Regions from separate parts of the Pseudomonas sp. MH10 genome, predicted to be linked through region 1. Evidence: predicted binding sites of a transcription regulator. Region 1 holds the regulator's gene; each other region holds the start of a gene.
What was found. The regulator FliA, encoded in region 1, starts transcription of late flagellar genes. The targets are predictions, from matches to a motif close to CTAAAGTTTNNNNNNNNNNNGCCGNTAA.
Positions count from the first base shown of each region.

Region 2: RHM59_RS25590 (methyl-accepting chemotaxis protein) is a predicted target of FliA. The motif match lies at 1,177-1,204, and genes of this name have one in related genera.
Region 3: RHM59_RS18560 (methyl-accepting chemotaxis protein) is a predicted target of FliA. The motif match lies at 1,772-1,799, and genes of this name have one in related genera.

Region 1 covers NZ_CP133783.1:236,145-239,422, forward strand. Annotated here, with positions in the region: gene flhF (flagellar biosynthesis protein FlhF) at 1-23, shown strand, start outside; gene fleN (flagellar synthesis regulator FleN) at 136-969, shown strand; gene fliA (RNA polymerase sigma factor FliA) at 966-1,706, shown strand; gene RHM59_RS01065 (chemotaxis response regulator CheY) at 1,962-2,336, shown strand; gene RHM59_RS01070 (protein phosphatase CheZ) at 2,356-3,144, shown strand; gene RHM59_RS01075 (chemotaxis protein CheA) at 3,176-3,278, shown strand, end outside.
Region 2 covers NZ_CP133783.1:4,660,475-4,663,752, forward strand. Annotated here, with positions in the region: gene RHM59_RS25590 (methyl-accepting chemotaxis protein) at 1,397-2,101, shown strand; gene RHM59_RS20955 (TatD family hydrolase) at 2,108-2,893, opposite strand; gene cra (catabolite repressor/activator) at 2,890-3,278, opposite strand, start outside.
Region 3 covers NZ_CP133783.1:4,154,925-4,158,202, reverse strand. Annotated here, with positions in the region: gene RHM59_RS18575 (low specificity L-threonine aldolase) at 1-951, shown strand, start outside; gene RHM59_RS18570 (cell division protein ZapA) at 1,085-1,387, opposite strand; gene RHM59_RS18565 (hypothetical protein) at 1,384-1,617, opposite strand; gene RHM59_RS18560 (methyl-accepting chemotaxis protein) at 1,861-3,278, shown strand, end outside.

The DNA.
Region 1 (3,278 bases):
GCCCGAACAAGCGGGTTGGGTAGGGCAAGACATTGGAATGTACCTGCATCAAGGGTGGCGCCGACGTTGTTCATGCAACGCACGCGCAATCACTGATGTGGCCTCGGTCTAAGCAAGTCAAGGTAAAGAACTAAAATGGGTAGCATGCATCCCGTACAGGTCATCGCAGTAACTGGCGGCAAGGGTGGCGTCGGTAAGACAAACGTTTCAGTGAACCTCTCACTGGCGCTGGCAGAGCTTGGCCGACGCGTCATGTTGCTGGACGCTGATCTGGGTCTGGCAAACGTCGACGTCTTGCTTGGCCTCACACCCAAACGAACCCTTGCCGATGTGATCGAGGGGCGTTGCGAACTGCGCGACGTGTTGCTCCAAGGCCCTGGCGGGATTCGTATCGTGCCAGCGGCTTCGGGCACTCAGAGCATGGTTCACCTGACGCCTGCGCAACACGCCGGGCTGATTCAGGCGTTCAGCGACATCGGTGACAACCTCGATGTGCTGGTGATCGACACGGCGGCCGGGATCGGTGAGTCAGTGGTCAGTTTCGTGCGCGCAGCTCAAGAAGTGCTGCTGGTGGTGTGCGATGAACCCACGTCGATTACCGACGCCTACGCGTTGATCAAGCTGCTGAACCGCGATTACGGCATGAACCGCTTTCGAGTGCTGGCCAACATGGCGCAAAGCCCTCAGGAAGGGCGCAATTTGTTCGCCAAGTTGACTAAGGTCACGGACCGCTTTCTAGACGTCGCCTTACAATACGTCGGTGCTGTGCCCTACGACGAATGTGTGCGCAAGGCCGTGCAAAAGCAGCGGGCAGTTTACGAAGCATTTCCTCGTTCCAAGTGTTCCCTGGCCTTTAAGGCCATCGCGCAGAAAGTCGACACGTGGCCATTGCCGGCCAACCCGCGCGGACACCTTGAATTTTTCGTTGAACGGCTCGTACATCAGACGAGTGCAGGACCAGTCCTATGACAGCCAGCGGCTATCGCATGTACAGCAAGGCGTCCAAGGACTCCCAGTACGAGCTGATCGAGCGGTATGCGCCGCTGGTGAAACGCATTGCCTATCACTTGCTGGCACGCCTGCCAGCCAGCGTACAAGTTGAAGACTTGATCCAAGCCGGCATGATCGGTTTGCTAGAAGTGTCTACCAAATATGACGCCACCAAAGGCGCAAGTTTCGAAACCTATGCCGGGATTCGTATCCGTGGCGCCATGCTCGATGAAGTGCGAAAGGGCAATTGGGCCCCTCGTTCAGTGCACCGCAATACACGCATGGTCAGTGACGCAATTCGATCAATTGAAGCTAAAACAGGTCGTGACGCTAAAGATCACGAAGTTGCGGCCGAACTCCAATTGAGTCTTGATGATTATTACGGGATTTTGAACGATACCTTGGGCAGCCGGTTGTTCAGTTTCGACGATCTTTTACAGGACGGCGAACATGAAGGGCTGCATGAGGATGGCGCAAGCGCTCAGCTTGAGCCGTCACGCGATCTGGAGGATGAACGCTTCCAGGCAGCGTTAGCGGATGCAATAGCCAACTTGCCGGAGCGTGAGCGACTGGTGTTGGCGCTGTACTACGACGAAGAGCTGAACCTCAAAGAAATTGGTGAAGTATTGGGGGTTAGCGAATCGCGGGTCAGCCAGTTACACAGCCAGTGCGCAGCTCGTTTGCGAGGGCGTTTGGGAGAATGGCGAGCGCGTTGATGGGCAAGGCGTGACCCCTGGTGGTGACGAGTTGCCTGTAAGCCGGCTGTGCAAAGCGTTGCGTGCGAAGCATAAGACTAGGCGGAAGCCGTTCAGAGAGTCCTTTAGACTTTCTGTGTCCATTCCGGCGTGTTGATTTACCAAGCCCGTCGTCGTTTTCGTGCAGCCTATATGTGCTGTGCCGGTTTTGATTGAACAGCGTATTCAGGTGCTGAATGCGTTTAAGACTGCTTGGAGGTCGAATTGGACAAGAACATGAAAATCCTCATCGTTGATGACTTCTCAACGATGCGGCGGATCATTAAAAACCTGTTGCGTGACCTTGGGTTCACCAACACGGCAGAAGCGGACGACGGAACTACCGCGCTGCCCATGCTGCAAAGCGGTAACTTCGACTTTCTGGTGACTGACTGGAACATGCCTGGCATGTCCGGTATCGATTTGCTGCGCCATGTGCGCGCCGATGATCGTCTCAAGCACTTGCCAGTATTGATGGTAACGGCCGAAGCCAAACGTGACCAAATCATCGAAGCCGCTCAGGCCGGTGTTAACGGTTATGTGGTCAAGCCCTTCACGGCCCAAGTGCTGAAAGAAAAGATCGAAAAGATCTTCGAGCGCGTCAATAGCTGATGTCCGCCGTGGGGGCTGTATGGAGCACACAGATTCAACCCAGGCCGACTTCGAGTCGACCCTGAAGAAACACGCACACGAGTTGGTCGAAAGTCTTGAAAAAGGCCGATTTGGCGACGCGGTGCAACTGATCCATGAGCTGAACCAGACTCGCGACCGAGGTCTGTATCAGGAAGTCGGCAAACTGACCCGTGAGCTGCACAGTGCGATCGTCAATTTTCAAATTGACCCGAACATGCCGCAAGCCAAAGAAGTTTCGCAGATCACTGATGCCACCGAGCGTCTGTCGTATGTGGTCAGGCTGACCGAGAATGCCGCCAACCGCACGATGGACCTGGTAGAGGCAAGCACGCCATTGATGGGCGGGCTGGCGTCTGAAGCCAGCGCCTTGAGTGCCGATTGGGCGCGTTTTATGCGTCGCGAAGTCGGTGCCGAAGAGTTTCGCGAACTGGCTCGACGGGTCGAAGGTTTCTTGGCGCGTACAGAGAAAGACAGCCGCGAAGTCTCCGCCCACCTCAACGATATTTTGCTGGCTCAAGACTTCCAGGACCTCACCGGTCAGGTGATCAAGCGCGTTACGCAACTGGTTACGGAAGTGGAAAGCAACTTGCTCAAACTGGTGCTGATGGCCAGCCAGGTCGATCGCTTTGCAGGGATCGAACATGACCATCAATCGATCCGTACAGAACAAGATCAAGAAAAAAATCTGTCTCAAGGTGAAGGTCCGCAGATTCATGCCGATAAGCGTGAAGACGTTGTATCCGGTCAGGATGATGTTGACGATCTGCTATCCAGCCTGGGCTTCTAGGTCGATTGATTGAATTTTAGGGAGCACCCCAATGAGCTTCGGCGCCGATGAAGAGATCCTTCAGGATTTTCTGGTAGAGGCTGGCGAGATTCTCGAGCAATTGTCCGAGCAGTTGGTCGAGCTGGAAAGCCGTC
Region 2 (3,278 bases), 1.2 Mb from region 1:
GCGAATGGTGGCTTTGCGCTATTTCGACGAATCGCTGCACCCCTAAAAATAAGAAAAAGGGAGCGTTCTTGTGAAGAGCCTTTTGTATCCAGCCATCGCGCTGATGAACCGGCTGAGCTTCGCGATGAAGTTCACCCTCATTAGTATTCTGTTTTTCCTGCCCATGTTGGTGACCAACTTTTATTTGGTCAGGGATTCCTATCGCGAGTTTGTCGGTACCCGAACCGAGCTGCAAAGCCTCGAACTGGTAGGCGCCAGTCTAAACCTGCGGCGAGATTTGGAGACCCTAGACGGGCTGGTGGGCATGAACGTCGTGCTTGGCCAGGCCAGTCAATTCGAAGCCCTGAGTTCGCGAATTTCCGCTCTGGAAACCACCGTGTTAAGCACCTTGCAGAACCTGAACGCGCCGGCGGAAGATCCAAGCCAGGTTGCTGCCTTCAACGCCAAGCGTGACGAACTTATTTCCGCTTTCAAGGCGCAGCAGGCCGAGTCGTCGCTGCAAAGCAAAAGCGGGATGATGTCGCGATTGTTAAGCAAGGCGCAGACCTTCAGCAAAGTCGTCGTCAGCCAAGCGGGTCTTAGCCAGGACCGCAGCAGCGATGTGCGGCAACTTATCGATTTGATTACCAGCGTCACCCCGTTGATCACCCAGGCCATCGGCGACGGTCGGACCATGGGTTCGTATTCGTTGGGGCAGGGCATGATCAACTCATCGGCCAGCACCCGTTTTGATGAGCTGTTGCAACAACTTGAACGCATCCAGGGTGATTACGCCTTGAAGCTGCAGGACGCCTTCGGTAACAGCGCTGCTGCGCGCAACGCATTACAAGGTCCGGCGCAGGCCAGCCTGGCGACACTCAAACAAAGCAGTGAGATATTCGAGCAGCAGGTGGTGTCGGCCGACAGCTTGAATGCGCCGTGGGAGGCGTTCTATCAACAGGTCACTGGGCTGATCGCCAAGACTTATCAACTGGACGACGCGACCGTGGCCTTCCTTAATCAGGACCTGCAAGGTCGGCTGGTGCAAAACCGTCAGCACACGATTCTATTGGTGGTTGCGCTGGCCGGGGCCTTCTTGCTGATCGTTTATCTCTACAGCGGTTTCTACGCTTCGACGCGCACCACGTTGAGGCGGTTGGGTGACGTCATGGACAAGGTGGCTGCGGGTGACATGACCGCCAGTTTTACCGCTCACAGCCGTGATGAGTTGGGCGAACTCGGCCGGGTGTTCAACGGCACGGTGAAGAAAATTCATGACCTGATCGAATTGGTGGGCAAGACCGTCAGTGAGGTCGAGCGGCAAGCCGGACAGGTTGAATCGGTGTCGGCGGTGAGCAATCAGGCGGTGGCGGGGCAGCGCAACCAAATCGAATTGGTGGCCACAGCGATGAACCAAATGTCGGCCACGGCGCAGGAGGTAGCGCGCAGTGCGGCTGCGGCAGTTAGCAGCGCGCACAGCGTCAACCAAGAAACAGTCAGTGGTCGTGGGCTGGTCGAATCCCAGCAGATCAGCATCTCTCGGCTCGCCAGCGAGATCGATCAATCGGTGTTGGTGATCAATCAATTGGCAACCGACAGCTCGTCCATCAGCCGTGTTTTGGATGTCATCAAAAGTATCGCCGAGCAAACCAATTTACTGGCGCTCAACGCTGCTATCGAAGCGGCGCGGGCCGGGGAGCAGGGCCGGGGCTTTGCGGTAGTGGCAGATGAAGTGCGTACCCTGGCCAAGCGCACTCAGCAATCCACTGAGGAAATCGAACAGATGATCGCCAAGTTACAAGGCGGTGTCGGGGCGGCGGTCAAGGCGATGGGCGTCAGCCATGAAATGGCCAATGGCACCGTGGGGCAGTCAGAAAAGGTCCAGCAAGCGCTGGAAAATATCCTTGGCGCCGTCAGCATGATCGTCGATCAGAATCAGCAGATCGCGGCCGCCGTGGAGCAGCAAACGGCGGTGGCCCATGACATCGATCGAAACATTGTCGAAATCAACCGTGCGGGTGAGCGCACGGCAGAAGGTGCGAATCAAACGGAACACGCCAGCCGTCAATTATCGGCGCAGGTCGTGGAGTTGAAGCAGCTGATTAGCGCGTTTCGCGTATAGCGCTGCTTATTTCCAGTTGAACAGCTCGTAGGCGTTGCGGGTGCTGGCGTTGGCCAACTCCTCAGCTGGCACGCCCATTAACTGGGCCAGGGCCAAGCAGATGTCAGGCAAATGCTCGGGGCTGTTGCGCTGGTTAGGGTACATGGCGGGCGCCATGTCCGGGGCGTCGGTCTCCAGCACGACGCTGTCCAGCGGCAGTTTAGCGATGACCCGGTGCATGCGCAGCGCTTGGGGCCAGGTCGCTGCGCCACCCAGGCCGAGCTTGAACCCCAGCTTGATGTATTCGCTAGCTTCTTCGCGGCTTCCGGCAAAGGCATGGATGATCCCACCGCGCTTGAGGTTGTAGTCTTTGAGTGTGGCGATCACGTTGGCGTGGCTGCGTCTGACATGCAAAAGGGCCGGCAAATTGAAGTCGTCGGCCAGTTGCAGTTGCGCCTCGAACATCCCTTGTTGACGGTCTCGGTCCAGGGTCTCAACAAAGTAATCCAGCCCGAATTCACCCACCGCGCACAGCTGTGGATGCCCCTTGAGGCGTGTCAGCCAGTCGCCCAATTCCTCCACGTGGTCAAGCAGATGCTCATCGAGATACAGTGGGTGCAGGCCGAATGCCGCGAACAGGCTGGCGTCGCTTTGCACCAAATCCCACACCCGCTGCCAGTTGCGCTGATGCACACCTAGCACCACCGCCCGTTCGACGCCCACCGCTCGGCAGTTTGCCATCAGCGTCTGGCGGTCAGCGTCGAAGTCTGGAAAATCCAAATGAGTATGGGTGTCGATCAACGTCATATTCAGACCTCGTGAATACGTTGTTTGAACGTCCGTGCAATGGCATGCACGCCCGGCTGGTAATCGTCTTTTTCCACCGCCGCTAACGCCAGCGCCAGTGCTTGATCTGCGATCAGTTGGTGCTGTTGCGCCATGGCATTGACCGGCAGCGGCAGGAAGTCTAGCAATTGAGTGTCACCAAAGGTGCCTAAATGCAGTTGCGCCGGATTCAGCGCCTGACTGTGCAGCAGGTCAAAAACACCCTGCAACAACACGTAGGACGTGGTGATCAGTGCGTCGGGCAACTGGCCCAAACGTTCAAGCAGTTCGCTGGCCAGTCGCTTGCCACACTCACGGCTAAAGGCTTCGCCCTGTTGAACGATGACCTCGCCGCTGAAGCGTGTGAGCGCTT
Region 3 (3,278 bases), 1.7 Mb from region 1:
CAACGAGCGTACGGCGATGATGAGTGGACCGCTCGCGCGTCGGATCATTTCCGCCAATTGTTCGAAACCGACTGCGAAGTGTTTTTCGCCTTTAACGGCACCGCCGCTAACTCCCTGGCGTTGTCGTCGTTGTGCCAGAGTTACCACAGCGTCATCTGCTCGGAAACCGCCCACGTCGAAACCGACGAATGCGGCGCGCCGGAGTTCTTCTCTAACGGTTCCAAGCTGCTGACTGCCCGCAGCGAGAACGGCAAGCTGACCCCGGAATCGATTCGCGAAGTCGCACTCAAGCGTCAGGACATTCACTACCCCAAGCCCCGCGTCGTGACATTGACCCAAGCGACTGAAGTCGGCAGCGTTTATCAAATCGAAGAACTCAAGGCCATCAGCGCCACCTGCAAAGAACTCGGTCTGCACCTGCACATGGACGGCGCGCGGTTTTCCAATGCCTGCGCCTTCCTTAACTGCACGCCTGCCGAGCTGACGTGGAAAGCCGGGATTGATGTGCTGTGTTTTGGCGGGACTAAAAACGGTATGGCGGTGGGCGAAGCCATTCTGTTTTTTAACCACACGCTGGCTGAAGACTTTGACTACCGTTGTAAACAAGCCGGGCAGCTAGCGTCGAAGATGCGCTTCCTTTCAGCTCCGTGGGTCGGCCTGCTGGAAAACGACGCATGGCTCAAACACGCGCGTCATGCCAACCAGTGCGCGCAACTGCTCGCGGAGTTGGTGAAAGACATTCCCGGCGTGGAATTGATGTTCCCGGTGCAGGCCAATGGCGTGTTCTTGCAGATGTCAGAGCCGACGATCAAGGCGTTGACCAACAAGGGCTGGCGCTTCTACACGTTTATAGGCGACGGCGGCGCAAGGTTCATGTGTTCGTGGGACACCGAAGAAGACCGCGTACGTGAATTGGCGGCGGACATTCGGTTAGTGATGCAGGCGGGATAAATGCAGATTGGTGGCTTTTCTGTGGGACCGAATTTATTCGGGAATTGGGCGGCGCGGACTGTCGGTAACACCGCGTTGTTTCCTTCCCGAATGAATTCGGTCCCACAGAGTTGCACCGCATTACCGGCTCGATTCAGCCTTGGGCAATGGTCTTGGAAATCACTTCAACCGTGGCGCTGACTTGCTCTTGATAACGGTTGAGTTCCTTTTTGTGCCGCTGCTTGAGTTCGACTTGCTGCGAACACAGGTTCAACGCGGCCAGCACCAGCAGCTTGTCACCGATCAAGCTCGGGTATTTGCGCTTGGTGTCTGCCAGCGCTTGCTTGAGCATAACGGCGGCTTCCAGCAGGGTCTGCTCTTCTCCAATGGGTGCTTTGATCGAATAATCGTTGCCCAGAATCGAGACGACTTTGATCCCGTCCCTGTCGGTACTCATGCGCTGACAGCGGTAACGCGGGTGGCACGGTCAACCAGTGCCTGAATCCGGGCGGCAGTTGCGCCCTGTTTTTCTTCTTGCTCCAGCATATTCAATTGAAGACTGTCGTTCTCATCCTTCACTTGCGCCAGCGCTGCATTTAATTGCGAATTAGCAGTTTGTAGTGCCTGATTCTGCTGCACCAGGTCACCGACCAGTTGTTCCAATTGACTCAGGGATGCTTCCAACATTTTGATTTCTCGAGCAAATTTCAAGGGGCGCACACGATAAAGAAAACTTACCCCACCGTATACGCATAACGAGTGTTACTGACTGCATTTTTGCGGTCTGGTTCCTGCGAATCGCCGGACCTATTCGAAAGACAACAAATACTCGGTTAATACCCTCAAGACTTTAGTCTTGTGTCCGATAGGTGATACAGGCTGCTCTCTATTTGCTCTCGCTGCGCGGAATGCGCGCCTCCTGGAAATCCTATGTCCCTTCGAAATATCAATATCGCACCGCGCGCATTTCTCGGGTTTTCCTTGATCGGCGCACTGATGCTGATCCTGGGTGTTTTCGCCCTGACGCAAATGAGCAGAATCCGCGTGGCGGGCGAGGTCGTCACCCACAACACCCTGCCCAGTATCAGAAACCTGGACAAGCTGATTGAGCACAGCGTCCGTTTGCGCGTGCTGTCTTATCGCCTGGCGCAAAACCGCGATCCTGCCACCCAAGATAAAATCTTAGACTCGATGACCAAACGCGATCAGATGGTCACCGAAGCCCAAGCCAGTTATGAAAAACTGATCAACGGCGCTGAAGAGCAAGGCATCTATAACCAGTTTCTGCAGTTGGTCTCTCAGTACCGCCAGCTTGAAGACCGCATGCGAGCCCTGAGCCGGGCCGACAAGCTCGAAGAACTGAATGTTCTGCTCAGTGTTGACCTTCAAAACAACTCGGACCAGATGAACGTCGTGCTGACGAAACTGGTTGATATCAATACCCAGCAAATGGCCACCGCCAATCAGGAAGGGGCCGATCAATATTCGCTGGCGTTCAATATGGTGGTCGGGCTGCTCATCATCGCGACTGTCCTGACGATACTGTTCGCCTGGCTGCTGACCAACAGCATTACGCACCCGGTCTCGGAAGCTTTATTGGTCGCCGAAGACATCGCGGAAGGTAATCTGACGCGTCAAATCAAGGTTGAAGGCAGTGACGAAATCGGTCGCCTGCTGAAAGCCATGCAAAAGATGCAGGCCAAACTGCGGGACACGCTGAACCACATTTCAGGCTCCGCCACCCAGTTGGCGTCGGCGGCAGAAGAGCTAAACACCGTGACCGATGAAAGCGCTCGGGGTTTGGCACAGCAAAACAAAGAAATTGAACAAGCGGCGACGGCAGTCAACCAAATGACCACCGCCGTGGAAGAAGTCGCGCGTAATGCCGTCAGCACCTCCGACGCCTCGAAAGATGCCACCACGTCGGCAAGCGATGGCCGTGAATTGGTCATGGAAACCGTGGGCGCTATCGAGCGCATGAGCGGCGACGTGCAAAGCACCGCAGAACTGATCGGCAACCTGGCCAATGAATCCCGTGACATCGGCAAGGTGCTGGACGTTATTCGCGGCTTGGCCGACCAGACCAATTTGCTGGCGCTCAACGCCGCCATCGAAGCCGCACGCGCCGGTGAGGCCGGTCGTGGTTTTGCGGTAGTAGCCGACGAAGTTCGCGCATTGGCGCACCGCACGCAGCAGTCCACCAGCGAAATCGAACGGATGATCGGCAGCATTCAGGGCGGTACGGAGCAGGCGGTGAACTCCATGCGCAACAGCACCGAGCGTGCCGAGTCAACGCTGAACATCGCTAAAGGCGCAGGCCTGGCGCTGGACACCATCAACGCCGCCAT